3 regions of the Paenibacillus sp. FSL H3-0321 genome follow, and region 1 is predicted to be linked to each of the others. Evidence: riboswitches for the same ligand, from Rfam matches in the RefSeq annotation. Region 1 holds a riboswitch; each other region holds the start of a gene.
What was found. Region 1 has a riboswitch for thiamine pyrophosphate ahead of MHI45_RS33480 (ABC transporter ATP-binding protein). Riboswitches for the same ligand answer to the same signal wherever they lie in the genome.
Positions count from the first base shown of each region.

Region 1 (10,380 bases):
ACCATATTTTTTGCGGCGGCCCCTGGATCGAGGAATGGTGGACACGCACACAGCGTCCTGCCCTCCTCCGCTTGCCGCGCAGCGATTATTTTCTCGGCTTATTCCGCCAGCTTGTGCTGGAGCAGCGCAGGCTCTCCGACTCCTCACCAGAGATTTCAGCATGTTATCTGCAGATTTTATGTATGGAGATTGATAGACTGATGACCGAACAGCCGGTGATCTCACCTAAAGGTTATCTTGCCTACCGGATGAAGCAATATGTGGAGGAACATGCCGCTATTTCTTTTCGGCTCGAGGATGTGGCCAGCCACGTCGACATTTCTGTCTCCCGCGCGGTGCATCTCTTTAAAGAAGCTTTTGGCACCAGCATAGTGAAATATGTAAATGACGTCCGGCTGGAAATGGCTCGGGAACGGATCACCTTCAGTCCGATGCCGCTGGAGCATGTCTCCGAAACCTGCGGTTTTGCCAACTATACTTACTTTCACCGCGTGTTCCGCAGCCGGTTTGGCATGTCGCCAAAACAGTACCGGATACACAGCAGGGCACAGACTTAAATGATGAGGCCCCGTATAATTGCAAAGGAGCACCATCCCGAGAGATCTGCTCCTTGTGTTTGATCTTATTCAATTGCTGTTGTTTGCTGGGAGTAAGACGTACATGCTGGGAGATTGCACTGTAGTCATCATTTGTTCTCCGGTTTCTTGCGGCGCACCATGTTCCGGCGCGCTCTGCCTTGAGCAAAGCTTTTTGTGTTTTCGTACGTGCCATTGCAGCAACACTCCTTTTGTATCGTTATGACCGGCAAGCCGTCTGCCGATACTTTAATTTTAACATATTCACAACCTGATTTCCCGGTATAGTTAATTATAAAAATCTGGTACCCGCTTAAATCTAGAAGCTTGCAGACCAGATAATGGTATAATACAGTATCCTTGTTTTACAGGAATTCCGTTATAAAAGCTAGGCAGAATCGGAGGAGAAATCAATGAAATATGATGTATTGTATGATGGCGCTTTTGCCATGCTCAAGGTGCATTTGAGCCCGGGTGAAAGTGTCAAGGCGGAAATGGGCGCGATGGTCGCCATGTCGCCGAATGTTGAGATCAGAGGTACGGTAGACGGCGGTTTGATGCGCGGACTCGGCCGGATGCTGAGCGGGGAAAAATTCTTCTTCCAGGAGCTTACAGCCACACGGGGTCAAAGCGAAGTGTTGCTCTCCCCCGGTGCAATCGGCGATATCCAGGCGATTGAGCTTGACGGGTCGTACAAGCTGTATGTTCAGAAGGACGGCTTCCTCGCGGGAACCCATGGTATTCAGGTCAACACCAAAATGCAGAACCTGACCCGCGGCCTGTTCTCCGGCGAAGGATTCTTCATCATAGAAATCAGCGGCAGCGGAACGGTGTTCCTCTCCTCCTTCGGGGCGATTCATGCGATTAACCTCGCCCCTGGCGAGGAAGTAATTATCGACAACGGGCACCTGGTGGCTTGGCCGGATTATATGGACTACAAGGTGGAAAAAGCCGCCTCCGGCTGGCTGAACAGCTTGACCAGCGGTGAAGCTCTGGTCTGCAGATTCCGCGGTGAGGGCGTGGTGCTGGTGCAGACCCGCAATCCGGGAAGCTTCGGAACATGGATCAAATCGTTTGTGCCAAACCGGCCTTAAGCCTGAGAAATAATAACACAAACAAGCTGCCATAATTTCAAGGCAGCTTGTTTGTGTTATTGAAGCAGACCCCGCAATTGGTAGGTTACAAGCGTGCTGAGGTCTTTCTGGGTTACTTGCTCCGGCTGGCTGATATGATGCAGCACCAGCCCGTCCACCAAGGCATGCAGCGCCATGGCTTCGGCCCTCAGGTCCAATCCCTCCTTAAGCAATCCCCGGGCCGCGAGATATTCAATGGCTTGGTTAAAGCCATCATACATAGCGTTATGTACCTCCTGTTTCAGCACCTGCAACTCAGGGTCTGTAACAGCCTTTACGGAAAATGCCAGCCAGACTTCGGCCTCCACACTCCGTTCTTCATCCAGCGGCATCAGCTCACGGATAAACCGCTCGATGTCCTGCAGTGGATGATCCGTAAATTCCATAGCTTCCATACGCGCGTTGACCCGATCCGACACCATCTTCATGGAGAAGGCAAGCAATTCTGATTGGGTGGCAAAATAATGGCGCAGCGATCCCAGAGACATGTCGGCCTCGCTCGCTACACTCCTGACGGAGACTGCCTCCATCCCTTCCCGGCGGATAATTCGCCAGGCGGCCTCGGCTAACTGTTGGCGCCGTTCCTCATGATTCACTATTTTTGGCATAAGGCAATTATATCATAGTTGAATTTATAAGGTCATCCATGCTAAACTTACAGCAATTGATTTAATACACTTGTACTATTTAGGAGGAAAATACGAAAATGGCGTTATTTATTATTGGCTGTGAGATCGCCTTTTGGGTGTTTGTCCTGGCGGGGCTGACCTTCCGTTATATCCTCCGCAAGAAGCAGATAGGAGCCATATTGCTGTTCTGCACTCCGCTGATTGATCTGGTGCTCATCGCCGTTGCGGTAATTGACCTGAGAAATGGCGCGGAAGCCACATTCATGCATAGTCTTTCCGCCATTTATATCGGTGTATCCATCGCATGGGGCCACCGGATGATCAAATGGGCGGATGAACGGTTTGCTTACCGTTTTGCCGGAGGTCCAAAACCTGCTCCCAAGCCAAAACACGGCACAGCACATGCACGCAATGAAAGAATCGGCTGGCTGCTTCATCTGCTCGCTTTTGCCATTGGCGCACTTGTGATGTACGGTATGATTGTTGTGACTGGTGATTCTTCTCGAACAGAGAATCTGTTCGAAACGTTAAAAGTCTGGGCAATTATTGTAGGGATTGATGCCCTTATAAGTTTTAGCTACACTTTCTGGCCCAAGCAGGCTAAAGGCACTGTAGAGAAATAACCATTATAAGTATATATTTCCAAAGTATGATACACCTAAAGACGCAGGCTGCCAGAGCTCTGTGTCTTTTTTAAGCCCAATATTAATCTACAGGAGCCTTAGGATACCGCCTGTTTTTGCTTGTCCGCCTTGCAGCCGTTCTGCTTGCATGTCTTGTAAGTGCCTTTGAAGTCGAGCCTGTGATCGGTGACTTTAAATCCGTACTCCACTTCCAGCCGTCTTTCCAGCTCCAGCAGCCAGTCTTCCTTGATTTCTTCCAGCCTTCCGCACACATTGCAGATCAGATGATGATGCATGTGGGCATGATCATCCCGCAGATCATAACGGGCCACGCCATCGCCGAAATTCATTTTTTCTACAATATGCAGCTCACATAGCAGCTCCAAAGTCCGGTATACCGTTGCCAGCCCCAAATGAGGATAACTGGTTTTCACACGCATGTATACCTCTTCCACACTTAAATGCTCTTCCTCATTATCAAGCAGCACCTTCACGATAGCCTCACGCTGGGGCGTCAATTTATAGTTTTGCGCAGCAAACTGTTGGCTGATATTCGCAATTGGGTTCATGGCTTCTCCCGCCTTTCCGCAAGAATTTCCTTATATCTTGTACTTATAATTAGTAATCGTTACGATATAAGCATAACAAAATTGACCATAAATGAAAAGTCTATGACATGATTATAACATCACCCGCCGAATTTCCGCACAATGAATCAAAAAACATTTCAACATATCCCGCATAATTAAAGCTGTAATTAACGCGCAAAGGAATGACGCCGATGGACTATTACTTCAGAATCCAGCAGTCGCTCGACTACATTGAAGAACATCTGCAGGAGGAACTGCGGATTGCGGAGATTGCCGCCCGGGCTTATTTCTCGGCATTTCATTTCCAGAGGATGTTCCTGGCGATTTCCGGCTTCACTGTCAACGAGTACATTCGCAAACGAAGATTGTCCGAGGCGGCTAACCGCCTGCGTGGAAGCAACGAAAGCATACTGCAAATCGCCCTGTGTCTTCAGTACCAGTCCCAGGAAGCGTTCACCCGGGCTTTTCAAAGCTTTACCGGCCTGACGCCCGGTAAATACCGCAAAACTGCAGACGTTATCCAAGGACAGCCTGTCATCAATTTTCTGGAACTCCAAAAAAAAACCAAAGGAGATGTACACGAAATGGACAAACCAACTCTGATCCACTGGGAAAGAACAAAGATTATCGGCGTAGAGTACAAAACGAATCTAAATGAAGACGCGCATTACAAGGATATTCCCGGATTCTATGATGACTTTGGAAGAAACGGGCGGTTCATGGCTATTCCGGAAAAACAGTCACCGGGGATGTCCTACGGCATCGCCTGCCACTATCAGGAGAACGGAGACTTCTCATTTATCATCGGTGAAGCGGTAGCGGATACAGCGGAAGTTCCAGCGGAAGCTTATGTCCAATTCGATATCCCGGCAGGAAACTATGCCATGTTCAAGGCCCATGGCCCAGCCGGGTTGACCCAGTCAACCCGAGACTATATCTACGGAACCTGGCTGCCGAACACCAATTATGAACGGCGGGAGGGGCCGGACTTTGAAATTACGGATGTGTTGAAGTCATCGTATCCCGATAATATGCGAATAACTATTTATATTCCTGTAGATTAAACGTCTGCCCAATCCGAAATAGGCCCGGCTTCCATACCTTATATTGAGGGATTATTTTATTGATATGAGGAGGGTCCGGATGGCAAATGCAATCGCACCTACAGCAAGACCCCTTGTGACTGGCTCCATTCTGCGCAAAGTTGCTGCGGCCATGCTGCCGTTCTACCGGAAGATAGCCGGAAGCGGCAGCTTTGCCGCGCAATGGTCAAGCGCCATCGTTAACGCAGACCTTAGTCTTATGGGCAAACTGCTCGCAAAGATTCCTACTCTGGCTTCTGTGGAGAATTACGGCACAAACGGCATCGGCTACTTTATTTCCTTCCCCTTTCCGCTGCCGGTATCCTTCTATACAAATGGGACGACGATCCCGCCGGGTACCGTACAATTTACTTTTAATGCAAGGATGCACCGCAGGATTGCCGCAGCTGTACTCCCGTTTTACCGGAAGCTGGCCAGAAGCCGCAGTTATGCCGAAAGCTTTGCCGCCGCAATCCGGCGCAACGACAGGACCGCCGTTAACAAGCTGGTTCGCAGATTCGTTAAAGCAAGTTCACTGAAATCCGTCACGATAGAGGAGTATGGTGCCGCTCTATTGTTCAAGAGCAGCCTCAGCAAGTATCCTTACCGCAACCTGATGTTTCAGGAAGTGATGTGAAAACGCAGACACAGCCATTTAAAATTAAATTGTCTGCAACCTTCTCCCCAACAATAACGTCAAAGGAGTTGATAATGGCCAAGCGGCCTACCCTACTATAGAGGTGGAATCTCCATGAAACTGAAAAAAAGTGCTTTTGCAATGATAACAACCGTATCACTTCTCTCCTTCTCGCTGGGAGGACAGATGTTTGCTGCTGGCAGCAGCTTTAAAGATATTGACAACGTATCCGGAAAGTCCAAGATCAACTCCCTGAAGGAACAAGGTCTCATAAAAGGCATCTCCGATACCCAGTTTCTGCCCGGCGCCAAAGTGACCACAGCACAAGGCGTGCAGTTTATCACTGGTGGACTTCAACTCAGTCTGGCTGCCATTGATTTCAACAAGGCACCTCTGGCCAGCGCTATATTCTCCAAGGTAAAAGATAAAACCTGGTATGCGGAAGCATTCGTCAACGCCCATTACAACGACGTTGATATTCCTGCAGATATCGATCCTTCCAAGCTAATTACTAAGGAGATGTTTACCAACCTGCTCGTTCAGGGCGTGGAGAAGGTTGGCAATCTGCCACTGATCAATATTGTTCCTGTAGATATCGCTGACGAAGCTGCACTGGAGCCTTCCTACCAAGGCAGTATACAGCGTTCGCTGAAATACAAGATCAACACGCTTGATGCAAATGGCAAGTTTAATCCGAAAAGCGAGCTCACCCGCGCCGAAGCGGCTGTTATGCTGTACAATGCACTGGAGTATCTGAATTCAGTCAATGATGCATCCACACAGAACTAAATACTATTGACCGCATTTCAGGCGCTTCCCCGCGCATCATGAGATGAACTAAATACAAGTAAAGGCAGTCCGGGTCTCCCCCTGGACTGCCTTTACTTGTTCCACGCAGCTTGGATACACTGCGACTCACAAATCATCGCCGCTCAGCCGGTTCAGAAACTGCAGGGCCCGCGGATTCTCCGTCTGCTCCAGTACCTGCTGCGGAGTTCCCTGTTCCAGGATCACACCGTTGTCCATCAGGATGATCCGGTCGGCCACATCGGCAGCAAACCTCATCTCATGGGTGACGATCACCATTGTCATGCCTTCAGCCGCAAGCTGCTTGATGACCTTCAGCACCTCGCCCACCAGTTCAGGATCGAGCGCTGAAGTGGGCTCATCGAACAGCAGCACTTCGGGATCGACCGCCATCGCCCGGGCAATAGCCACACGCTGCTGCTGGCCGCCGGACAGCTGATGAGGGTAAGCCTCCGCTTTATCACTGAGGCCTACCTTGGCCAGCAGCTCTAACCCCCGCTGCTTAGCTTCCTCCTTGCTGCGTTTCTGTACAGTAACCTGCCCCTCCATTACATTGCCAAGCGCAGTCATATGCGGAAACAGGTTGTAGGACTGAAAGACCATCCCTGTTTTTTGGCGCAGGGCCATCAGTGTCTTATGCGGAATTTTCCTGTTTTGCGTAAATTCAAGGTTTAATTCCCCCAGCGACAGGCTGCCCTGATCTGGTATTTCCAGCAGATTAAAGCAGCGAAGCAGCGTTGTTTTGCCGGAGCCGGAGGGCCCGATAATCACCAGAACCTTGCCATGCTCCATGCTGAGGTCGATACCTTTTAACACCTGTAGCGAACCGAAGGATTTATGCAGGCCGCGAATTTCAATCAAGTGCTTTCCTCCTTATCTCGCCGAATAACGGTCAAACCGCTGTTCCAGGACATTTTGCAGCGCGGACAGTACGGAGCAGAACAGCAGGTAGAATAATGCAGCCTCACTATAGAGCAGCAGCGGTTCGTAGGTGGTCGCCGTGATCTGCTGCGCTGTTTTGAACATCTCAACGTACGTAATGCTTGCCGCCAGGGAGGTGTCCTTTACGAGACTGATAAAAGAGTTCGACAAGGGCGGAACCGATACACGCGCCGCCTGAGGCAGAATAATCCGCCGCAGTGCCTGCCCCCGGCTCATTCCGACGGAAAAGGCAGCTTCCCATTGGCCTTTATGTATGGACAGGATGGCTGCCCGGACAATTTCCGAAGAATAGGCTCCAACACTGAGTGTAAAACCGATTACAGCGGCAATAAAAGGATCCAGCACAATCCCTGCCGCCGGAAGTCCATAAAAGATAATAAAGAGCTGCACCAGCAGCGGTGTCCCGCGGATTACCCAGACGTAGAACCGGGCGATCAGCTTCGGGATTCTCCATGAGGAGAGACGGAACAGCGCGGTAAGAACAGCCAGCAGCAATCCAAGCGCAAAGGAAACAAGCGCCAGCGGAAGGGTATAAGCCACCCCCGCTTTAAACAGGGGCAGCAGTGAATCCATGAAAATCCCAATTTTCCGGTCATCCATCGTTCAGACATCCTTTTTGGACACTCGGCTGCATCTTCGCGCCAGCTCCATTTATTATTTGGACACATCCGCCCCAAAGTATTTCTCCGATATTTTCAGATAGGTTCCATCGCTCTTCATTTCAGCCAGTGCATCGCTGACGGCATTAACCAGCTCTTCGTTTCCTTTGAGGAAAACTGCCGCACTTTTCGATCCCTCGGCCGTTTCATCCACCTGTTTGATCTTTGCATCTGGTTTTTGCTTCTTTAAGTCGAGATAGGACAAGCCGTCATTTACGGTCGCATCAATCCGGCCCGAGGTCAGCAGGTCTATGGCCTGGTTGAAGCCATCCACAGCGACGATCTCTGCACCGTTCTCCCGGGCGATATCGGACAGGTTGCTGGTCAGCGATTGACCTGCCTTCTTACCTTTAAGATCCGCGAAGGCTGTAATATTCTGGTTATCCTCGCGCACGATCAGCGCGCCCTTGGAGACGATATACGGCTCAGAGAAATCATATTTCACCTTGCGTTCATCCGTGATCGAAACCTCGTTGAATATCGTATCAAAACGTTTGGCATCCATGCCGGCAAACAGGCCATCCCATTGGGTTTCTATAAATTCGGGTTCCACCCCCAGCCGTTTCGTAATCTCCTTCGCAATCTCCACATCAAAACCGGTAAGCTTGCCCTCTGCATCATGAAAAGTAAACGGAGCATATGTCCCCTCCGTACCAATACGCAGCTTGCCACTTGCTTTAACAGCTTCCAGTGAGTTCTGCCCGGCCGGAGCCGCCGCTTTTTCTGTGGGCGCAGCAGTAGCCGCAGGCGCTGTATTGTTATTATTGCCGCATGCCCCTGCCGGCAGCAGAGTTAGCAGCAGCAGGATAGTCAGACTAAGCTTCTTCATCACATGAACCCCTTTCAAAATCCCTCTATTTTTCACTGCATGGACACTTGCTTATCTTGCCCAAAAGCACCGCTGCTTCATCAAGTTTTTTGCATCTTTAGTCAGACCTCTACTTATGCCAGCCGAAACGGTACAGCTCCGGCAAAGAGGCGATTCCCGCCGGTATGCTCATACTGTTCACAACCGGACTGCAGCAATGTAAGCGACTGCTTCTCTTTACAAACTGCCGGGATATGGTATATTAATTAGCAATTGCAAATTCAATATTGACCTGTTTTTTCACTAGGGGAGTCGGCCGACTGAGACGGAGCTTTAAGCTCCGGACCCTTGGAACCTGATCTGGATCATACCAGCGGAGGGAAGTGGAGCAGAATTGTTCAGCGGAGCCGCATTAAGCTAACTGACTGTGACGTTCAGACCCATTTATTTCCTCCGGAAATGAATGGGTCTTTCTTGTGTTTGCTGTTGCCGCCGATCAGGCAAGTAACGTTAAACAAACTACGCCCCCAGGAGGTTTCCACATCCCAATATGCTCACTATAACCAACCTGGCTTATTCGTTTGCAGCGACTAGGAATCCGGTATTCTCCGGTCTTTCAATGACCGTCCGCCAAGGCGAATTCATTTCCGTTGTTGGAGCCAGCGGCTGCGGGAAAAGCACACTGTTCAAAATCATTGCCGGCCTGCTAGAGCCGTCCGGCGGTGAAATAACCGTACATGGACGCTCCTCTCCTTCGACACGCTCGCGGCTTGGACAGATCGCTTATATGCCGCAGCAGGACCTGCTGCTGCCTTGGAGGACCGTGCTGGACAATTGCCTGCTTCCATGGGAGCTTAAGCAGGACTCTAGCCGGCACGAGGTACTCGCCCGGATCCGCGGAATGCTGGACGGCTTTGGCCTTTCCGGCAAGGAAAATGCTTATCCGCAGGAGCTGTCCGGCGGGATGCGCCAGCGGGTCGCTCTGCTGCGCACACTAGCTGCAGGCAACGAACTGCTGCTGCTTGACGAGCCGTTTGGAGCGCTGGACGCGATCACCAAACGGGAGATGCACCGCTGGCTGCTGGAGCTGTGGGGCGGGCTGGATAAGTCCGTTCTGTTCATCACTCATGATCTTGAAGAAGCGCTGCTGCTCAGCGACCGGATTTATTTGATGACCGGCGGCTCTGACGGCGGGCTGCAGGAGCTAATCGTCACTTTGCCGAGACCCAGACATTACAAAATGAATTATGAACCGCAGTTTGTTGCCCTGCGGGAGGATTTGGAGAGTAGATTGCATGAGAGCTCTATGGTATAAGAAACAGCTGCGGACTTATGGCCCCTTTCTACTGCTTGTGGTGCTGCTTATTGCGGCATGGGAGCTCACAGCACAGCTGAACATGATCCCTTCATTTATTCTCCCGGCGCCAAGTGCAATTTGGACAGCGCTGATTGAAAAGCGGGGACTGCTGTTCGGAGAGCATTTGCCCGCCACGTTGCAGGAGTCACTGATCGGGTTTGCCCTCTCGGTTGTTTGCGGAACACTGCTGGGTACCGGCATGCATATGTTCGCTCCGCTCGCCAAAGCACTTTATCCCATGCTGATTATCAGCCAGACCATTCCGCTGATCGCGCTCTCACCTATTTTTATTATGTGGTTCGGCTATACCCTGTGGGGCAAGGTTGCTGTCGTCTTTCTGACTGCCTTTTTCCCGGTTGTGGTAGCCGTCTATGACGGCCTGCGGCAAAGCGGCAGCCTGTACAGAGACCTGCTCCTGACGCTTGGGGCAAACCGTTGGCAGATATTGCGTAAGACGCAGATTCCGCTGGCACTGCCCTCCTTTTTCTCCGGACTTAAGCTGTCCATCGTCTACTGTGTGATCGGAGCGACGATCGGG
Region 1 covers NZ_JBBODH010000001.1:7,571,586-7,581,965, reverse strand. Annotated here, with positions in the region: gene MHI45_RS33535 (AraC family transcriptional regulator) at 1-557, shown strand, start outside; gene MHI45_RS33530 (TIGR00266 family protein) at 989-1,669, shown strand; gene MHI45_RS33525 (TetR/AcrR family transcriptional regulator) at 1,726-2,316, opposite strand; gene MHI45_RS33520 (hypothetical protein) at 2,415-2,960, shown strand; gene MHI45_RS33515 (Fur family transcriptional regulator) at 3,059-3,529, opposite strand; gene MHI45_RS33510 (AraC family transcriptional regulator) at 3,742-4,614, shown strand; gene MHI45_RS33505 (hypothetical protein) at 4,694-5,269, shown strand; gene MHI45_RS33500 (S-layer homology domain-containing protein) at 5,384-6,058, shown strand; gene MHI45_RS33495 (amino acid ABC transporter ATP-binding protein) at 6,185-6,937, opposite strand; gene MHI45_RS33490 (amino acid ABC transporter permease) at 6,950-7,618, opposite strand; gene MHI45_RS33485 (amino acid ABC transporter substrate-binding protein) at 7,673-8,506, opposite strand; TPP riboswitch at 8,781-8,884, shown strand; gene MHI45_RS33480 (ABC transporter ATP-binding protein) at 9,036-9,800, shown strand; gene MHI45_RS33475 (ABC transporter permease) at 9,781-10,380, shown strand, end outside.

Region 2 (10,380 bases), 4.3 Mb from region 1:
AGCCGGAAAGCAGTTTGTCCAGAATATAGTCCGCGGATTGCCGCTTGTCGCTTCTCCAGTCCACATGCTGAAGCAGCGGAATCCGCTGCGCGGTCTTTTTCAGAACGGCAAGCAGGGAAGCGGCCTCCAGTCTGGGCTTCAGGATATAGTCGGCAACCCCGCTTTGGAAGGTCGAACGCACATATTCGAACTCACTGAAGCTGCTAAGCACGATCACCTCAATTTCCGGATACACCCCCTTGACGAGCCGGATCAGCTCTTCCCCGTCCATCACAGGCATAACGATATCGGTCAGGATGATATGCGGACGCTGTAATTCAATTAATTCAAAAGCCTCTCTTCCGTTGGAGGCCTCGCCCGCAATCTGAAACCCTTCCCCTTCCCAGTCCAGCAGATGGATTATCCCCTGCCGTACCAGCATTTCATCGTCCACCACCAATATTTTGCAGAACGTTGTGTCCATGGCTTCTCCTTTTTGGGAACAAAAATACACTAAAAAACAAAATGAAACCCGCTTGATTAAGGGGTTCCATCTCACCGAAACAAACTTATCTATCAGAAATGAAACAGCTTTCATAATCTGATTTACATTATAGGTATACGCCCGGAGACTGTCAATTGAGAGGGAGGAGGGCGATTAGGCTATAGTACCCGGCCGACAGTTTATTTATAGATCAGACCTCCGCCTTCCTTAAACTCTTCTGCTTTGTACCGCATCCCAGCGGTAATCATCTCTTGCTCCGGTTCTTCTTGTCCATCCTGCAACCTCGCCGTATCGCGGATACCATGAGAAATGCGCATACTGCAGAACTTGGGTCCACACATAGAGCAGAAATGAGCCGTTTTGGCCCCTTCCGCCGGAAGAGTCTCATCATGATATTCCAGCGCCCGTTCCGGGTCGAGCGACAAATGGAACTGGTCCCGCCAACGGAACTCGAAGCGCGCTTTGGAGAGTGCGTTATCCCGATCCTGCGCCCCCTTGTGTCCTTTGGCCAAGTCGGCTGCATGGGCGGCAATTTTATAGGTGATGACGCCTTCCCGCACATCATTTTTGTTAGGCAATCCTAAATGCTCCTTCGGGGTAACATAACACAACATCGCCGTGCCGAACCAGCCGATCATCGCCGCTCCAATAGCCGAGGTGATATGATCATAGCCGGGTGCAATATCCGTAGTCAGCGGACCCAGTGTGTAAAAAGGAGCGCCATGGCAGAGCTCAAGCTGTTTATCCATATTCTCTTTGATCAGATGCATCGGTACATGGCCCGGGCCTTCCACCATCACCTGAACATCATGCTTCCAGGCAAGCGAGGTTAATTCCCCCAACGTCTCCAGCTCGGCAAACTGGGCTTCATCATTAGCATCGGCAATGGAGCCTGGCCGCAGCCCGTCACCTAAAGAGAACGCAACATCATAAGCCTTCATGATTTCACAAATATCCTCGAAATGTGTATAGAGAAAGTTCTCCTGATGATGGGCCAGGCACCAGGCCGCCATAATCGAACCCCCTCTGGAGACGATACCCGTCATTCTTTTGGCCGTTAATGGGATGTAACGCAGCAGTACCCCGGCGTGAATGGTGAAATAATCCACTCCTTGCTCCGCCTGCTCGATCAGAGTGTCCCGGTATACCTCCCAAGTTAAATCCTCGGCCTTGCCGTTTACTTTTTCCAAAGCCTGATAGATAGGCACTGTCCCGATAGGTACCGGAGAGTTGCGGATAATCCATTCACGGGTGGTGTGAATATTTTTGCCTGTCGACAGATCCATAATATTATCCGCTCCCCAGCGGGTAGCCCATCTCATCTTCTCTACTTCTTCATCAATGGAAGAGGACACCGCCGAATTCCCGATATTGGCATTGATCTTCACCAGGAAATTCCGCCCGATAATCATCGGTTCACTCTCAGGATGGTTAATATTCGCTGGAATGATCGCACGGCCGCTGGCTACTTCCTCTCTAACAAACTCAGGGGTTACATTTTCCCGGATTGCGATAAATTCCATCTCCGACGTAATCAGGCCTCTGCGCGCATAATGCAGCTGGCTGACATTGCCGCCTTCTCTGGCTCTCAAGGGCCGACGCTGCAATCCCGGAAACACCTCTGCCGCCGACTTCTCCGTGAGATTCCCGTTATCCTCCGGCTTGACCGTTCTTCCTTCGTAAGATTCGGCATCTCCCCGCTCCGCGATCCACTGAAGCCTGTGAGGCGTTAACCCCTTGCGGATATCGCTATAGGCTTCATCATTAGTATAAGGCCCGCTTGTATCATAGACATGGACAGGAGCATTCTCCGCTTCTCCGGCCGTACCCGAGGTTCGGCTTAATGTAATCTCGCGCATTGGAACTTGAATATCAGGCCGTGAGCCCTCCACATACACCTTGTGACTTCCCGGAAAAGCACACAGATCGACCTCATGTTTCTTCTCTTGATTCGGCATCTTGTTTCCTCCTTAAGGTTTAAATAAATAAGAGTGCGCGCAAAAAAGCCGCTCCACATGGAGCGGCTCAAATATCCATATAAGGCTAACGCCAACAATGAAATAAAGGTCCGACTCCACTTTCCTACGCTGGTATGATCCAGATCAGGTTCAAGGGTCCAGGAATGCATTTTTCCCGTCTCAGCCTATTCAGGCTCCCCTAGTGGTTTCTTATTTAGTTATGTTTAAGTTACAGAGAAATCCAGCAATTGTCAACGGTGCTCTTAATAGAGCTTTGGATAAACCTGTCCTCTTTTTATGAAAAATGCTGAGCTATATTACTTAGATACTCTTCCTCAACCGTATTTTTCTTCATACTTATGAGCATTTCCGCATCTTCTCCCACTACATAACGGAATTTGCTTGTACCGTCTGTGGCCGCTTGATAAATAGTGTCAGCTACAAGTTCTGGTGCCGAGGCATAGTCTGGAGCTTTTTCCATTTCCCCTAATTTACCCAGAAAGGCAGTAGTGAATGATTTATAATCCGTTAAGCCATCATTAAAAAAGAACTCCATCGATCTTCCGCCAAAGTCCGTGCTAATGGCTCCTGGTTCAATCAACTTTACTTTGATGTTTTGGGATGCTAATTCAAAAGATACGGATTCAGAAAAACCTTCTACCGCGAATTTAGTGGAGTGATACAGAGACATCGTAGGAAAGGTCACGATCCCTCCCATTGAAGAGATGTTGATTAGCAACCCTTCCTGATTAGATCTAAAATGAGGCAGCATGGCTTTAGTCATACTAATAAGACCAAAAACATTCACTTCAAATTGTCTGCGGATCTGCTCATCCGTAGCTACTTCTATAAGCCCCATTGACCCATATCCGGCATTATTCAGGAGAACGTCAATTTTACCAAACCGCTGAATAGCTTCAGCCAATGCAGATTGAATGGTATCTGTTTTCTCAACATCTAACCGCAACACCAATACATTGTCCAATGTAATGAATTCAGTTTCTTTTTCAGGTGCACGCATCGTGGCTACTACGTTCCATCCTCTTTCAGCAAAATGTTTTACAGTAGCTCTCCCAATGCCAGATGAAGCACCCGTGATGAATATTGTTTTCATTAAAATTCCTCCTAAAAGTATCTGAATTCGCTAAATGCTGCTCTTCTCTTCCTCTAACTGCTCCATGCTTAACAATCCCCCGGCAATGGTTGCAAGTTTAGCTTTATATTCTGCTATCCCAATCTGGATGCAAATGATCTGGGCCGGGTGCATTTCATCTTTATAATGTGAATACTGCTCTAATAACTGATCTAACTTTTTTTGTGATTCCTCTTGTACTTGCTTCAACCAGAAAATCACCTTGTCATACCCCACAAATCGGCCAAAATAAAGCCTCATCATAAAATCGGATTTCTTACTACTGTCTCCCTCTAGTGGCGCTAGTAAATAGTCGTTAAAACAATCTCGCCCTTTAGCCGTTATGTTATAAACATTCTTGTTTGGCTTACCTTTCTGGGGCACAATTTCCTTGGTTATTAATTCTTCCTTCTCCATTCGGGCAAGCGTAGGATAAATCGTGCCATAACTAGAGCTATAGAAATTAGACAACACATTCTCCAATAACTGCTTTATTTCGTAGCCAGTCAACGCTTCTTTCATGAGCAAGCCTAAAATAACATCCTGACTGTTCAAGAATAGCTCCTCCTTATTTAAAAACATCTACATATTACACTTATTAATATATCAGACCAATATATATCACGTCAATATATAATACTTAAGCAAAAAAACCGAGTGAAATCAGGAGTGAATGCCTGAAATCAACTCGGCTTGTCATTTGTGCTTAATTTGCTGAACTAAAATATTCTGATAAAATCCCCACCAAAACTTGCTTATAATCATTTAAGTCATAAGAAGAGTTATTTACTTTTTTCTTGGCTATGTTTATGCCGTTAAATATTTCTTCTTCTAATTCCCTTCTTGCCTTCAGTACCTCCAAGGTTCCTTCTAACCCTGTATAACCCTGTTTTTTTCCATACCCTTGGTTAGTATAATATTCAATAAATCCCTCCGACCATTCTTTAGGTCTTTCCGTAACGGCCTTTCTGAAAGAATGATCAAGATCATTCTGCTCTACGTAAAGCAGCAATGGATTCAGCCGCTCCACAATCGCTGCCAGTTCCAGAACATAATTTATAACGTCTTCCTTCTGTGCACCATATTTAATCATCCCAATGGTTACAGGGTTTTGTATAAAACAACAATCAAAAATAAAGGTGTCTGAGCCATTTAAAACACTCGCCGCAAATCCCTTCCAACGCTCTGTTATCAGTTTCCTGTTTTGAGCTAGCGACAATTCATAAACATCACTTTTGGCAACTGTCTGCAATAATTCATCTGGAAAATCGGGCCCATATTCATTTGCGATTTTTCGATATTCCAGGAAATAATGGTTCCCTTGTTTAATCACACGATTATTCAACAAATCTCGATACTTCACATGGGTATTCAATAATTCATCGAATTCATTTTTCTCCAAATAGGCGACTCCCTCATAATCCGCTGGATGCTCCAAATCCCCTTCTAAAAACAGCTGAGGTTTAAGGTTCATTTCCGTAAGAATTTCATGAACTAATTGAGCCGTTGTTGTTTTCCCGAATCCTGGTAATCCCTCAATCAAGACTAACTTCGGTTTCATAATAAAATCCCTCCAATCATTAGTAGGAGGATATGTAGGTTAGGAGCGATAGAGATGCGGTTTCCCACAACATTAAAAGCGGATACCCTAAGGTATCCGCAGAATGGGTTTACATTACACCTTTCCCTGCATACCCTGTAAGATTAAAGAAAAGCATGCCGAATAAAATAGTGTAATCACTATTACAGGCATCCTTTCGCATTGTTAATCTTTACAGAGTAATCCACATGATCAGGTTAACGCTCCTTTGTATGCATCTCTATTAGTTAGATTAACATTGAGCAGAGATAAATTCAATCCGGGAGTCTTCTTCAAACCTCCCCTGCTAGTTTAGTTGATACAGATTCCACTTTTGCGCGTTTGTACCATTGTCATCCCAAATTTGAACGTTGGTTCCATTTTCAGTACCAGCAGCAGCAACATCCAGAGCTTTCCCACTGTTGCTGGCAATCAATTTATAAGTACTTCCAACTTTAACAATGCTCCACTTCTGATTGGAACCGCCGCCATAACTCCATAATTGCACATTCGATCCATTGGCAGTCCCCATCTCGGCTACATCCAAACCTGTATTGCTATTGACGTTAATAACCTTATACAAACCTCCGCCAACATCTGTGATTATCCACTGCTGGGCACCCGTTCCGTTATCGTCCCAGATCTGTACATTTGTGCCGTTTGCAGTGCCTGCAGCAGCTGCGTCCAATGCTTTACCGCTGCCTACGTTAACCATTTTGTAGGTTTTACCAGAAACGATACCATCACTCGGAGGTGGCGTTGCTGACTTTATCTGCTCTCTGACAAATTTACCGGATGCCGTTAACTGCGCGTCAGACCATCCTCCATAAGGGCTTGCGCCAGGCGCCAGTGCAGCGGAGGCTTCCGTTTTATCACATAACGACCAGTTGGTCCAACTCAGTTTTCTGTCTTTCATAAAATCCGTCCATACTTTAGATTCGGCAAGGAAAGGACCACCGTCTCCAGAAGCGTCACTCGTTCCCCACTCTGTGATAAATACGGCCACACCTTTGCTCCTAGCATAATCAATACGATCTCTCAGCAATGAACCGTGAGTCCCGGCATAGAAATGTGTTGTATACATAATGTTGCTTTGGGCGATAGGGTTGTTGGCGGCATCATGTACATCCTGGCTCCATGTTCCGGTTCCTACGATAATGATCCCATTCGTATCAATGGATCGGATGACCGGGATCATTTCCTCTGCATATGGCTTAATGTGGCCATTCCACGTAGCATACCCATTAGGCTCATTGGCGATTTCATAGATCACATTCGGATAATCCTTATACAAATTGGCCATTTCTGCAAAAAAACCTTTTGCCTGTTCTTTATAAATATTCGGATCCTTTTCACCCAGCACATGCCAATCAATAATCACATAGATTCCCAGATCAATCGCGGCCTGTACAGCTTCTTTCACCTTATTTTTTTGCGAAGGATCATTGACATAGCCGCCATCTTGCGTATACATAGCTGGCCGGAATATAGTTATTCCCCAATTGTCTCTCATCCATTTCAGGCTATCATAATTCACGTACTGCCCAAACCACTGCAAACCATGGGAACTCATCCCCTTTAATTGGATCGCTTCTCCCGCCTGATTCACTAATTGGTTCCCAGAAACTCGCAGTTGGCCATTTTGGGCTACGACTGAATTAGCTTCGGCATTCACCTTTTGCGGGGGGACGAAAGATACGGTCATGAAGGTGATAATTAATGCACAAAAAACCGTAAACATTTTTTTGAACATATAAAGCTACCTCCTTAAATGGTTTGCTGCATATTCCCGTGCTCTATTTTCCGAAAAGATTCATCCCCCCCTTCACCAAGTTTGCAAATCTATGGGGTATGTCTTGGTGTTTCATTAACAATGTAAAAGGGTGAAAGGAATGGCTTGAGGGATGGTAGTTATCTAATCGTTAGGGTGTAGTCGATAGGCATTATGGAGGTGCATTAGCATATACAGAGCATATGGAGGCGGCTAGATCATCAGATCTAGGAAAAATTATCGTTCTAGCATAGCGGATATGATTAAGACACATAACATATGGTGTGTCTTATGAAATCTCATACTCAGTAAACGCTTACATATTCTGTTATATTATACAATCATCAATCGGTTTTTAATACCAAACGACATCAAATTTCCATAAAAAAAGTGAAGCGCTATTTCATCCAGCACCTCACTTTTAATATAATAAAATTCAAGCAACGCGCTCATATCTTGACGACTTTATTTCCGCCAAAAGCTTGAACAATCTGCCTTATCCAAAATATTAAACTCGATCATTTTCTCAAGCAATGAGAAATCAACCGGACTATCCCAACGGATACGTACCAACTGCTTGGTATGATCATAGCCAGCCTGCACAATTTCAGCAGAAAAATGATTAATCCCTGCAATTTCAGGGGCAACAGCCATATGATGTTTGGCTACGCTAAAGCCAATAATGTATGTTCCATGATCGGTGAACATAGGCTGGTTCCAGCCAATCTTCGGCATTAGGTTTGGAAATTTATTGTTTACCCAAGCCAAAACCTCTTCCACTCGGTCCCGATGTTCCGGGTTATCAATTTGCGCTAAATATTCTGCAAAAACTTCCATGTCATGCCCCCCTAAAATAAAAATTCATTTAATACATTAGCAATTATCCGTTTTTGATTTTTTGTAGGCTAAGGGTGTCATATTCATCTCCTTTCTGAATCTTTCTATAAAATAGCTGGTGCTGTTGAATCCAACCTTATAGGCAACTTCTGTAACATTAGAGTCTGCTTGTTGCAGTAAGACTAAGCTTTTTTGTATTCGATAATCCATAACATAATTCAACGGAGTTATCTTTAACATTCGTTTAAAATATCGGCAGCATTCAGAACGGCTCAGTTGGCCTGCTCTTGCAATATCATCCAAAGTGATTTTTTCAGCGTAATGCAAGTATATCCAACTCAACATTTGCTTCATCCGATGGCTCTTTACCATTTCCATCTGGTCGTACTCTAATTGAAAGCCATTGATGATTAAGTTTTTCCAAATTAGTGCCAGGTGCATGGTAATATCAATTTCAAAGCAGGGGGATTTTTGTTGAATCCATTGATTTATTTTCACAATGGCATCTAATATATTTTTCCCCCAAGGCTTATCAGCATCTATAAATAAATAGGGTAAATTAGTCGCTTGAATATAAGGGGTTACATAGGTTGTATACAGCTCTTGTGATAAAACGAAATGAGGAGAAACATTTAAACAGATATAGACGCAACCCGATTTATTCTTTTCTTCGGCCATGTGTAGGCAGCCACTATTTATAAATACCCCATTACCTTGTGGTACTACTAATTTATCTTCATTTATTTGAAAGATTGCTTCCCCTTTTATAACCAGAACAAACTGAATTTCATCATGCCAATGAAGCGGTATATATCCATTTATATTTTGATTAATCGTTGTTTCGTAACATGCAACAGGTAATACGACCGTTCGATGCTCAGTGAGCTCTTTTAAGTTTTGATCAATCATGAAATTTTTAATTTGCAAATGACCACAACCTCAATATATTTATACTTTAACATCCAATATAGATATAATTAAAAAGATTTTTCACCTATTATAACACTATTATTATATTTTAAGGTGGGGAATCATCATGGATAGATCAGCCAGAAGAACAGGATTGTTTCTTGTTATAACAGGAGCTATATTTTGGGGGATTAGTGGTACCGTCTCAAAAAAACTCTTTCAGCAATTCACAATTGATGTAAATTGGCTTGTAGCAACACGTTTGCTCATTGCTGGTGCTTTACTCTTGACCGTTCAGTTTTTCATAAAAGACCGTTCACAACTATTCAGTGTATGGAAAAATAGAAAGACCGCTTGCCAACTCCTTGTCTTCGGTTTGGTTGGTATGCTCTCCGTTCAATACACGTACATGGCATCAATCAAATCCGGTAATGCTGCTGTTGCAACACTACTCCAGTGTTTAGCCCCTATAATGATTATCATCTATTTAATTCTTCGCAAACACATTGTCTTAACACGAAATGATTTGGTAACTATTTGCCTTGCTTTAATTGGTTGTTTCTTCTTACTAACAAACGGCTCGATCTCTCAACTATCCGTGCCAAAAATCTCAATAGTTTGGGGGCTTTTATCAGGAATAGCCCTAGCTTTTTATACCCTATACGCAATTCCTCTCTTGAAGCAGTACGATTCCCTCGTCATTGTTGGTTGGGCTATGATAATCGGTGGTTTCGGATTAAGCTTTATCCATCCACCTTGGCAGTCAGACTTTAAAAACTGGACGCTAGAAACCTATTTATACTTAATCTTCGTTATTCTATTCGGCACAATGATAGCATTCTGGTTCTATATAGAAAGTTTAAAGAGTCTTTCAGCAAAAGAAACAAGCCTTCTAGGTAGTTTGGAGCCACTAGCCGCTATATTAACAACTGTATTTTGGTTAAAAGAACCCTTTGGATTTTTCCAATGGATTGGCACAGCATGTATCATCGGACTGATTTTGTTATTAACATTGAAAAAGAAGTCTACTTCAAATAATCTATGACTTTAGATATGAGGAATTCACCATCAGGTCTCCCAGAACAGACGGTTGCCCGAGGCGAGCTGTGCGGTGACCGGCCACACTGAATCGTTGAAAATTCGTGAAGATTCTGCAATACTATCTATAAAATTATGAATTACGGGGGATTCGATTATGGAAACCGTTGCGCCTAAAAGATATGACACACTGGTCGGCGCGCCGGCCGCCATCGCGGCGGGTTATCGCCATACCGTCGCGCTTAAATCAGACGGCACGGTGACGGCTGTAGGTGATAATCAATATGGCCAATGCGAGGTAAGCGGCTGGCGCGATATTGTGGCGGTTGCCGCGGGTAATGCTCATACGGGTAATGCTCATACCATCGGTCTTAAATCGGATGGCACGGTGGTGGCCGCGGGTTGGAATAAACATGACCAATGCGAGGTAAGCGGCTGGTGCGATATTGTGGCGGTTGCGGCGGGTTGGCGCCGTACCGTCGGGCTTAAATCTGATGGCACGGTGGTGGCTGTCGGTCGAAATAATGAAGGCCAATGCAATGTAAGCGGCTGGCGTGATATGGCGGCGGTTGCGGCAGGTGACTGGCATACCGTCGGGATTAAATCGGACGGCACGGTGACTACTGTGGGTAATAATCGGTATGGCCAATGCAATGTAAGTGACTGGCGTGA
Region 2 covers NZ_JBBODH010000001.1:3,302,234-3,312,613, forward strand. Annotated here, with positions in the region: gene MHI45_RS14460 (response regulator transcription factor) at 1-463, opposite strand, end outside; gene thiC (phosphomethylpyrimidine synthase ThiC) at 664-2,442, opposite strand; TPP riboswitch at 2,547-2,653, opposite strand; gene MHI45_RS14470 (SDR family oxidoreductase) at 2,738-3,556, opposite strand; gene MHI45_RS14475 (PadR family transcriptional regulator) at 3,587-4,129, opposite strand; gene MHI45_RS14480 (hypothetical protein) at 4,281-5,135, opposite strand; gene MHI45_RS14485 (cellulase family glycosylhydrolase) at 5,461-6,906, opposite strand; gene MHI45_RS14490 (iron chaperone) at 7,390-7,761, opposite strand; gene MHI45_RS14495 (AraC family transcriptional regulator) at 7,798-8,688, opposite strand; gene MHI45_RS14500 (DMT family transporter) at 8,798-9,715, shown strand; gene MHI45_RS14505 (RCC1 domain-containing protein) at 9,866-10,380, shown strand, end outside.
Region 2: linked by a shared signal. The riboswitch ahead of thiC (phosphomethylpyrimidine synthase ThiC) and the one ahead of MHI45_RS33480 (ABC transporter ATP-binding protein) in region 1 are both predicted to bind thiamine pyrophosphate.

Region 3 (10,380 bases), 2.9 Mb from region 1:
GAAGTTCTTTCCCGCGAGACGGCCAGTGAATTGATCGGCTGCGTGCAGCAGATGGGCGAACCGGACCGCAGCCTGTTTCTGCGCAGATATTTCCTTTATGAGAGCCTTGATCAGCTAGCGCAAACCTTCAGTCTCAGTAAAAGGGCAGTCGAAAGCCGCTTATACCGTTGCCGGACGCTGATCAAGCAGGCGCTAGGCCTGTCTGAGAGTCAGGGAAAGGAGACGCAACATGGCCAAAGACATGAAAATTGAGGAACAGCGCCTGTTCGGGATGATTGATTCTATGAGCTTCAGCGATGCAGAGCTTGCCTTAGGTGTTCTGCCGGAGGTTGACCAAGGTCCGCGCCCCGCAGACGAAGAGGAAGCCGCTTCGCTCGCCCGCGTCAAAGCACGTACACTTGCCCGTCTGGAGCCCGAAGCCGCTGTCCACGCCTTCCGTTCCTTCGCCCGGAGATCCCGGAGGCGGAATATCTTCGCGGCCGCAGCGGCAGTAATACTCATCGCTGCCGGTATGCTCGCTTTCTCTCCTGAGGTACAGGCCGGGTTAAGAAAGGCGCTGAGTTTCCTTCCTGGCTTCGGCACCGTTGTGGAGAACAGCCCCGGTGACCGGATCTATGTACTGGGCAAACCCTATGACATTGCTGTGGGGGACGGAAGTCTGACCGTGGATGCCGTTCTCCTGCAAGAGCTTGGCGTGAGCATTACGCTTCGCGGCCGGAAAGTCCCTGAAGTCAGCGAATTTGAGGCAGATATCGGCGGCAACCGCTATACTTTCACCTCTTACATGCGTTCGTCCTCGGAGAGTGAGTGGTACGGCAGCTACAGTTCAACTCAAGCGGTGCAACTGAAGCAGGATAATCTTCTAACCCTGCATCTGGGCGGCACAACCGTTGGTCCGTTACAGCTCACCGCTCCGAAGACAGCTGAGGAGCTCGGGGAACTCGGCGCAAGCGATATACAGCAGGATGTGCGGATTACTGCTTTTCCGGTGGACCTTGGCGGCAGGCTTGTCCGTGTCCAGTTATTGCCCACACTGACGGGGGAATCCGGGCTGACTGTCCATTCTTACGGACTGGAGCCGCTGGTGCCTGGATCAGGTCTCTATATAGAGAACGCGGCAGGAGAAAAGGCTGCACTGGAGCAGCCTGAATCCATGTCCTATCCTTCCGACTTCCGGTTTCATGAGACTGCCGGGGCGGGCGCTTGGCCTTATACGGTCTTCATTCCTTATATTGAAGTTTCAGATCGTGACGCCGTATCTGCAGAAGTAGAGATTCCGCTGCCTGATATCGGCCAGGAGAAAATGCTCCACACGCGCGCGGAAATCGCGGGCTTTCCGGTAGAGTTCACCCGCATTGAACGTACCGGCGAGACGGCTGCCAGCGTCGATGTGAATGTGAATTTCAATGCCGCAAAGCTGCGGACGCTGAAGTATTTCCTTATTCGCTATCCGGGGCAGGCGGACAACAGCTCGTTCTCTTGGGTGAATACGGACCAGACCTACGGCGTGATGAAAACCCTCCATTTAGAAGCAAAACCCGGGGAGGATAAGCTGCGTTTTAAGCTTTCTGAGCCGCATTTTCTGCTCAAAGGGCCGTGGCGCCTGCCGCTGAAGCTTGATAGCTAAGCAGAGTTGCTACTGGACAACTATGGAGCGGGCGTCTATAATACACCGTAAGAACACAGCAATACCTATAACTTCATAGTACCAGGGGTGCTGGAATTGGCCGGCTGAGATTGTGTCCCACAAGATACTGACCCTTATACCTGATCTGGATAATGCCAGCGTAGGAATCGTCAATCGCTTACGGCCGTTTATGGCCCAAGCACAACCTTGCGCAAGTAACTGGTGTCCCGATTCTCGGGGCGCCTTTTTTGTATGGGACTATTCAGAATTTGGAAGACTAGGGTTGCTGGAAGGAGAGAAGAAGAGAAATGGGAGTCACAAAAGTATTAAAGCTCAGCCTCACCTGCATGCTGGTCTTTGCCATTGCCGGATGCGGCAATAGCAACGGGAACTCCGGCGGGAATGCGGCAGAGACTGCCGGGAACAGCACCACTGCTCCTGAAACCACTGCCGGGGCAGCAACGGACGCTCCGAAGGAGCTGACCAAGGTAAAGATCGCGCTGGACTGGACGCCGAATACAAATCATACCGGGCTTTATGCGGCAAAAGAGCTGGGCTATTACGAAGAGGAAGGGCTGGATGTTGAAATCGTGCAGCCGGGCGCTGCCGGGTCCGACACGATGGTTACCTCGGGCGAAGCCGCTTTTGGCATCAGTGCCCAAGAGGCGCTGACGCTGGCCCGCCTGCAGAAGGTGCCGCTCGTGTCCATCGCCGCTATCATTCAGCATAATACCTCCGGGTTCGCTGCACCGAAAGACCGCAATATTAAGACACCGAAGGATTTCGAAGGCAAAACCTACGGCGGCTGGGGTTCCCCTGCCGAAGAAGCGGCCATGAAAGCCATTATGGACCCCGTAGGCGGAGATGTGAAAAAGGTGAAGCTGGTGAACATCGGTGAAGCGGACTTCTTCACCGCCGTGAAACGCGACATTGATTTTGCCTGGATCTTCTATGCCTGGACCGGGATTGAAGCGGAGCTGCGCGGAGAACCGCTCGACATGCTCTACCTCAAGGATTATGCACCCCAGCTTGATTACTACACACCGGTACTGACTACGAGCGAGAAGGAAATTGCCGAACATCCGGAGCTGGTGAAGGCTTTCCTTAAGGCTACCTCGAAAGGTTATCAATACGCCATTGATCAGCCGGAGGAAGCCGCAGCCATTCTAACCAAAGCTGTTCCCGAGCTGGATCCCAAGCTGGTCCTGGCCAGCCAGAAATGGCTCAGCCCGAAATACAAGGATGATGCCGTCCGCTGGGGCGAGCAGAAGAGCGAGGTCTGGCAGGATTACGCCGACTGGATGTATGGCCTGAAGCTGCTCGATCAGCCGCTGGATGTTCCAAGCACATTTACGAATGAGTTTTTGCCAGCTAACTGATTAAGGATGAAGTGATTGAATGTTCGTTTCGCGCTGTACGCAGATTACCCATTTAAACTGAGAGGATTGATATATTGTGGCCAATACATTGCTAAGCATTCAGGTAATTCCCAAAACTCCGAACAACGAGGATTCGATTCCTTACGTGGACAAAGCCATCGAAGTGATTCAGAAATCAGGTGTAAAACATCAGGTGAACCCGCTGGAGACCACGATGGAGGGCGACATCACCGAGCTGCTTGAGGTTGTGCGCCAGATGCATGAAGCCCTGATTGCAGCAGGCAGTCCGAGCATCATCTCCCAGATCAAAATCGCCCATAACCCGAATGGAATCAGCATGGACAAGCTGACGGAGAAATACCGGCCGTGAGATCGTATTGGAAACAGATTTGGCCGCCCCTTGTGGCGGTCGTCTTTTTTCTGGGGTTATGGCAAGTTTCGGTATCCCTGTTCCATATCGAGTCATGGATCCTTCCCAGTCCAAGCGATATCGCCCGGGAAACCTCGGGCAATGCTTCCGGCATTTGGGCACATACAGCGGCTACGCTGCGCCTTACCCTGATCGGCTTCCCCATCGGCACAGGCGTGGGTCTTATTGTCGCCCTGCTGCTGCATCTGCTGCCTTGGCTCAAGAGAGCGCTCTACCCGCTGCTCATTCTCAGTCAAAATGTGCCCTCCATTGCGCTCGCGCCGCTGCTGATTATCTGGTTCGGCTTCGGGCTGCTGCCGAAGATTGTGCTGATTACACTTGTCTGCTTCTTCCCGGTTTCAGTCGCCGCCATGGGCGGCCTGATGCAAAGCGACCGGACCATGCTGAACTATATGAAGATGGCCGGCGCGAACAAATGGCAGATCTTCACCAAGCTGGAGCTTCCGGGCTCCCTGCCCGCCCTGTTCTCGGGGCTTAAAATTTCGGCCACCTATGCCGTAATGGGCGCTGTTGTTGCGGAATGGATCGGCGCTGACAAGGGCATCGGCTACTACATGCTGCTGCAAAAATCCGCTTACCGCACAGACCGCGTATTCGTCGCCATTGCCATCATCGTGCTGCTCAGTCTTGTGCTGTTCGCACTTATCGCGCTGCTGGAGAAATGGCTGGTGCGCTGGAAACCGCGCAAAAGTTCCTAGAAAAGGAGGATGGCCGACAATGCCGCATATTACAGACAACCCGCCATCCGGCACTGAAGCAGCCGGTATTCCTGAATCCAGGACCTTACCACCTGCACTTGAGGTAAAAGGAATCTCCAAAACCTTCACCCACCGCCGCCGCGAAACCCGCGTGCTGGACAACGTATCCTTAACAGTGCAGCCGCAGGAATTCGTCTCAATTGTCGGACCCTCAGGCTGCGGAAAAAGCACTTTATTCCATATTATCGGGGGCCTGGAGCTACCGGATGCCGGAACGGTAAGCATGAACGGCAACCTTGTTACAGGGCAGCGCGGAGAGATCAGCTATATGCCGCAGCAGCCCGCGCTGTTCCCTTGGCGGAGCATCGAGGACAACGTCCTGCTCGCCGGTGAGCTTAAGGGCGCGCCGCAGACTGCGGCGCGGGAAACCGCCCGCCACTGGCTGGCCAAGGTCGGCCTTGGCGGCTTCGAGCGGGCCTACCCGCATATGCTGTCGGGCGGCATGCAGCAGCGGGCTGCCTTCCTACGGGCGCTGCTCGCGCCGCAGGAGCTGATGCTGCTGGACGAGCCGTTCAGCGCGCTGGATGCGCTGACGCGCAGCGAAATGCAGCGCTGGCTGCTGGAGCTGTGGGAGGAGAACCGCCGCTCCGTGCTGTTCATCACCCACAATATCGAAGAAGCGCTGCTGCTCTCCAGCCGCATCTATGTGTTCTCCGGACGTCCCGGCTCCGTCCTGCATACGGTTGATGTCCCGTTTCCCCGGCCGCGCCGCGAGGAAATCGCCGATTCGCCGGAATTCCTCCAGCTCAAGCGCCAGCTGTCACAGTGGATGCGGGAAGAGCAGGCGAAGAGCGCCAAGTAATCTTAAGCGATATCCGCTTAACAGCCTGTACATTAAGACCAGCCGCCCGATGAACCGGACGGCTGGTCTTAATAATATGTAGTTATTTCAAGATAACCGCACCCGAATGCGACACTGATTCAGGCAGCACAGGGCTCCGCAACACAAACAAAAGGAAACACGCCCGCTATTTTCATATAAAACCTATATTTATTGATTTAGAGGGAATTACTCCCTATATTATTCAATTACTAAGCCCTTTTTCCATTTTCAAAGGAATTACCGGTAGTAAATCCCTCTGCTTGCCGCACCATTCTGTCGGTGGCATAATTAGCGGGACCATTCCCCTTTAAGCTATAGGCATACATCAGCTCCATAAAGAGACTACTGGCCCCCTTCCCGCCGCTCCATTAAGCATTCAACCTTAATAGAATTTATCCGGACGTAACCAGTAACAATCCACCTGTAGCACGCCCACCGCAGCATTCAGAAATATCAAGAGATAATAAACGCCTAGATCCAGCCCTTCTCCTCAGCCAGCCGTACGGCTTCGATCCTTCTTTTCACTTCCAGCTTGCCCAGAATTTCCGAGATGTAATTGCGGACTGTCCCATAGGATAGGTGCAGACTCCCGGCAATTTCACCAGCCGTCTGCCCTGCTCCGGCCAGCCGCAGAATCTCCCGTTCACGGGAGGACAGCGGATTCTCTTCCCGCAGGCTGCCGAAGACCAGTTCCGGCGAGACCTCACGGTGTCCTTCCATGACGCGCCGGATCGCATCCGCCAGCTTGTCGACCGGCTCGTCCTTCAGCAGATAGCCCTGAATCCCAGCCTTCACGCCCCGTTCGAAATAGCCCGGCCGGGCAAAGGTCGTCAGGATAATGATCTTCGTCCGGCAGCCTTTGGCTTTCAGCAGCTCCGCCACCTCCAGCCCGCTCTTCAGCGGCATTTCAATGTCCATAAGACATACGTCCGGTTCCAGCCGCTCGATCAGCGCAAGCGCCTCCGCCCCGTCGCCGGCCTCTCCGAGAACCTCAATGTCCTCCTCCAGGTCAAGCAGCGAGGCCATCGCCCCGCGCAGCAAACGCTGATCCTCGGCGATTACAATGCCTATCATGCCAATTCCCCCTCCTTATGTTCCTTGATAATCCTTGGAATCACTACAGATAATGCTGTCCCCCCGCCCGGATTGGAGCTTAATGTCATTGAGCCGTCAACGAGCGACAACCGCTCGGCCATCCCTTTCATTCCGTTGCCGTCGCGGCGTTCCCGTCCTGCTTCATCAGGAGTGAGTCCAATTCCGTTATCCTCAACGGTGATCCGCACTGCCCCCTCCGTCAGCGCAATTCCGATTCGGCAACGGGTGGCTTGGCTATGCTTCACTATATTCGTCACCGCCTCCTTGATGCAGAGGCTGAGGATATTCTGTGTCAGGTCAGGCACGTCCTCCAGCGACACCTCCCCCTGCACTTCAAGGACGATCTCCGCAGCCCGCAGCATTTTCCCGGCCTCTGCCAGTTCCTCGGCTACGGTAACTGCCCGCATCTCCGAGACCAGCTCGCGAACCTGGCGCAGTGCCGCACGCGAGGTGCGCTGAATCTCCCTGGCTTCGGCCTGCGCGCGCTCCGGGTCCTTGGCGACAAGCCTCTCGACAAGCTGGCTTTTCAGTGTAATCAGCGACAGGGTATGGCCCATCGTATCATGCAGGTCCCGGGCGATCCGCATCCGCTCTTCGCGTTTGACCAGCTCCTCGATGACTTCATTCGCCTGATCCAGCTGTTTCTCCAGTATTTTTCTACGGCCTAGAGATTTTATCCCGAACGGAGAGACCAGCATGATAATTAAAAAAGGAAAAAAGAACAGCAGGTCATACAGATTCATCCCCCATGCCGCTATAACCAGCGGTACCAGAATCACACCGCAAAAGACAGCATAAGCTATCTTGAACTCTCTCTTGCCGGCATACCAGCCGACAAAGTTGGAAGAGAAGAAGCCCATGAAAAAATTAAGCGGGTTGTAGCATAGGCTCAGCACCACAATCAGCAGCATTTGCAGCCCCAGCCAGTAGTTAAAGGCTTTGTCACCGGCCCAGTATAACTGGCGGTATGTCACGGCGAAGAGCAGCAGCAGAGCTGCTCCAATGATCAGCTTCAGGCCCCGCTCCTCCTGTAGATTAAAAGCCGGAAGCAACAAATAGAATATCCATACAAAAGGGAAAAAACCGTATTTTTGCGGGAACAACCGAAACTTCCTGCCTGACAACATGCATTACACCGCTTCCTGTTTTTTTCGAATATACAGCGATAGTAACATAAATATTGCCAGATAGCCGAGCAAAATCAGCACACCGCTCCACTGTGGATGGCCGCCCCGCACAATCTCCCAAGCCCCGTTTCCATAATTATAAGAAGGCAGCCAGCGGCCGATCCGCTGCATCAGCTCCGGAAGAATATCCAGCGGCATCCACATGCCGCCAGCCAGCGCCAGCCCCATATAGAGCACATTGCTGACACCGCTTGCCGTATCTACCCGTTTCATAAAGCCGACAAGTGTGCCAAGCGCCAGAAAAGGCAGGGAGGCGACAACAATCCATAATCCGCTGAAGAGCCACTGCCCTGCAGTCAGGGACACCCCGTTCATCAAATAACCGGCGGCAAATATGCATACCACGGAGAAAAGCTGCATGACCATCTGAGCAAACATTTTGCCGATGAAATAGACATAGGACGGCAGCGGAGTAATGCGGATAAAGGTATTCCAGCCCTGGGTCCGCTCCTGCACAAGCCGGATGCCAAGCGTCATGATCGCTGACCCCATTACACTGAACGCCGCCATCGACATCAGATAATGAGCCTGCCAGAGGGCCGCGTCGTCCATGCCTGTATTCACCACTTTAGTGAAGATGAAATAGAACATGATCGGCATGACCAGCGACCAGAACACATAATAAGGATTGCGGAAGATCCGCAGCAGCTCGGACTTGCATTGGTTGATAATTATTTTCATGGCTTTACGCCCTCCTCCGGTTGAATCGTCAATTGCTCAAAGGCTTCATCCAGCCTGCCCTGATCAATACGCACATCCTTCACTTCAAGCCCGCCGGTAAAAATAGCACGGAGCGCCTCGTCCGTATTCTCTGTCGTGACCACAATCCGGCCGTCCTTATCGTACATTTCCTCGACCGCTGCCAATTGCCGCAGCCGTCCGCGCAGCTCTTCAGGATCGCCTGCAGCCAGAAAGGACAGCGATTGCCGCACAATTCTCCCCTTAATCTCATCCGGGCTGCCGTCCGCCACCAGAGCGCCGCGGCTGAACAGCAGAATCCGGTCGGCAATATCCTCGGCCTCCTGCAGATAGTGGGTCGTGAAGAGGATCGTCTTTCCTTCAGCGGCCAGTCCGCGCACCCTGTCCCAGAAATGCCGCCGCGCTGTAATATCCATCCCGACTGTCGGCTCGTCAAAGAACAGCAGCTCCGGGTTGCCCGCCAGGGCCAGCGCGAAATTCAGGCTGCGCCGCTGGCCGCCGGAGAGCTTCTCGGCATACCGCTGCAGATCGGCCTTGGCAAGGCCCGTCGCCTGCAGCAGAACCTCCATAGCCATGGGCTGCGGGTAATAGCTGCGGATCAGAGCGATGATCTCCCGGACCTTCAGCCGGTCCATTACGCTTACTTCCTGCAGCATGGCCCCCGTTTTTTCCCGGACCAACCGGCTCCCGGGCGGAAGCCCGAACACCTTTATGCTGCCTTCCGTCTGCTCCTTCAGTCCAAGCAGCATGGATAACACGGTCGTTTTCCCCGCCCCGTTAGGCCCCAGAATCGCAGTAACCGAACCCCTGCCGATCTTGAAGCTAATGCCGTCCACCGCTTTTTTGCCGTGAAATATCTTGCTTACCCCATCCATTTCGATCACATTCTCTATACCGTCCATGTCCGTTCCCCCCGTATCTTAAGCCCTGATCTATATTTCTATGGTATAAAAAACGGGGAAATAAGATCAGTATGGACTGTCATTCCTTTGAGATGACAACTGTCACCTTGCCATAAACGCATGGCAAAAAGCCCCGCACCAAACGGCAAGCATTTGGCATGAGGCTCTTTGCATCGCTTCAAGAAGCTTATAACCATGCTATTTTTGCATAAATCCCTTTTCCTGCAGAAATTCCTTCATATGCATGCGGGCCGGCTCCGCAAAACGTTTAGCCATCATAGCCGACCAGGGTGCATCACTCTGTCCGCCCGTCCGCTCGCGCATATAGGCACTCGACACTTCGTCATAAGCTGCAACCTGCCCGGCAGTTTTGGCCTTGTCATAGCCGTTCCGGTGCAGTACAGCTTCCAGCGGAAGACGCGGACGCAGTCCGGAGGCCCCGGCAGGATAGCCGAGACACATGCCGAATACCGGATAGACCCGTTCAGGCAGATTCAGCAGCTCCGACAATTCGGCGATATTGTTGCGGACTCCGCCGATGTAGACGATGCCCATACCTAGCGATTCTGCGGCAATGGCAGCGTTCTGCGCCGCAAGCGCTGCGTCAACGGTGGCAACAATGAAATTTTCAGTGGAATCGAAGGATTCGGCGGATTGCAAATAGTGTGCCGTTGTTTCATGCAGCCGGTACAGATCAGCACACCAGACCAGGAAGACCGGACACTGCTCGATATAAGCCTGATTGCCCGAGAGGGCGGCAAGCTGTGCTTTAAGCCCGGGCTCAGTGACTGCAATGACACTATAGGCCTGGACATTGCTGGAGGTCGAAGCCATCTGGCCTGCGCCGATGATGGCAGCAAGCTGTTCTTCACTTACCGGCTTGTCCAGGTACTGGCGGACGGAGACATGCTGGTTTAATAATTCAAGGGTTTCGTTATTCGGTTTCATGATCTGTTCGCCTCTCTTTTCTCCTTATTAGCACTTCGTTCTTTTCTGGACTTCAAGTATATTATGAACACAAATCAGTGCATAAACAAATGAATACAGGCTTCACTTTTACCATCCGCCCCCGCGCTTCACTTCCTGGACAATAGCCTTGACGCCTTCGTCGATCTGGTCCAGCCGGGCACGTGAAATGCTGATCCGCATAAACTTCTCCCGGTTCCCGTAACCGGTCATATAGAATCCCTTGCCTGACACGACGCTGATCTTTCGCTGTGCGAGCCGCTTGACCACACGATCCAAATTCACTGTCTCCGGCAGCTTATACTGCATGTAGATCCCGGAGCTGTCCGAAGACACTTCAATCAGTCCTTCCGTATTGTGCCGCTGGAGTGCCTCGTACATTGCGCTGATTCTTTCGGCATACAGAGCTTTTATTTTGTGCTTGTGATGCTCATACATGCCATTCCTGATATACACCTCAAGGGCTGCTTGGGACAATAACGAATTGTCCGTGTATCCTTTATACGCGCAGAAT
Region 3 covers NZ_JBBODH010000001.1:4,648,266-4,658,645, reverse strand. Annotated here, with positions in the region: gene MHI45_RS20755 (sigma-70 family RNA polymerase sigma factor) at 1-252, shown strand, start outside; gene MHI45_RS20750 (hypothetical protein) at 230-1,627, shown strand; TPP riboswitch at 1,701-1,811, shown strand; gene MHI45_RS20745 (ABC transporter substrate-binding protein) at 1,936-3,006, shown strand; gene MHI45_RS20740 (thiamine-binding protein) at 3,083-3,376, shown strand; gene MHI45_RS20735 (ABC transporter permease) at 3,373-4,134, shown strand; gene MHI45_RS20730 (ABC transporter ATP-binding protein) at 4,154-4,996, shown strand; gene MHI45_RS20725 (response regulator transcription factor) at 5,489-6,091, opposite strand; gene MHI45_RS20720 (sensor histidine kinase) at 6,088-7,215, opposite strand; gene MHI45_RS20715 (ABC transporter permease) at 7,243-7,980, opposite strand; gene MHI45_RS20710 (ABC transporter ATP-binding protein) at 7,977-8,891, opposite strand; gene nfsA (oxygen-insensitive NADPH nitroreductase) at 9,099-9,848, opposite strand; gene MHI45_RS20700 (aminotransferase-like domain-containing protein) at 9,957-10,380, opposite strand, start outside.
Region 3: linked by a shared signal. The riboswitch ahead of MHI45_RS20745 (ABC transporter substrate-binding protein) and the one ahead of MHI45_RS33480 (ABC transporter ATP-binding protein) in region 1 are both predicted to bind thiamine pyrophosphate.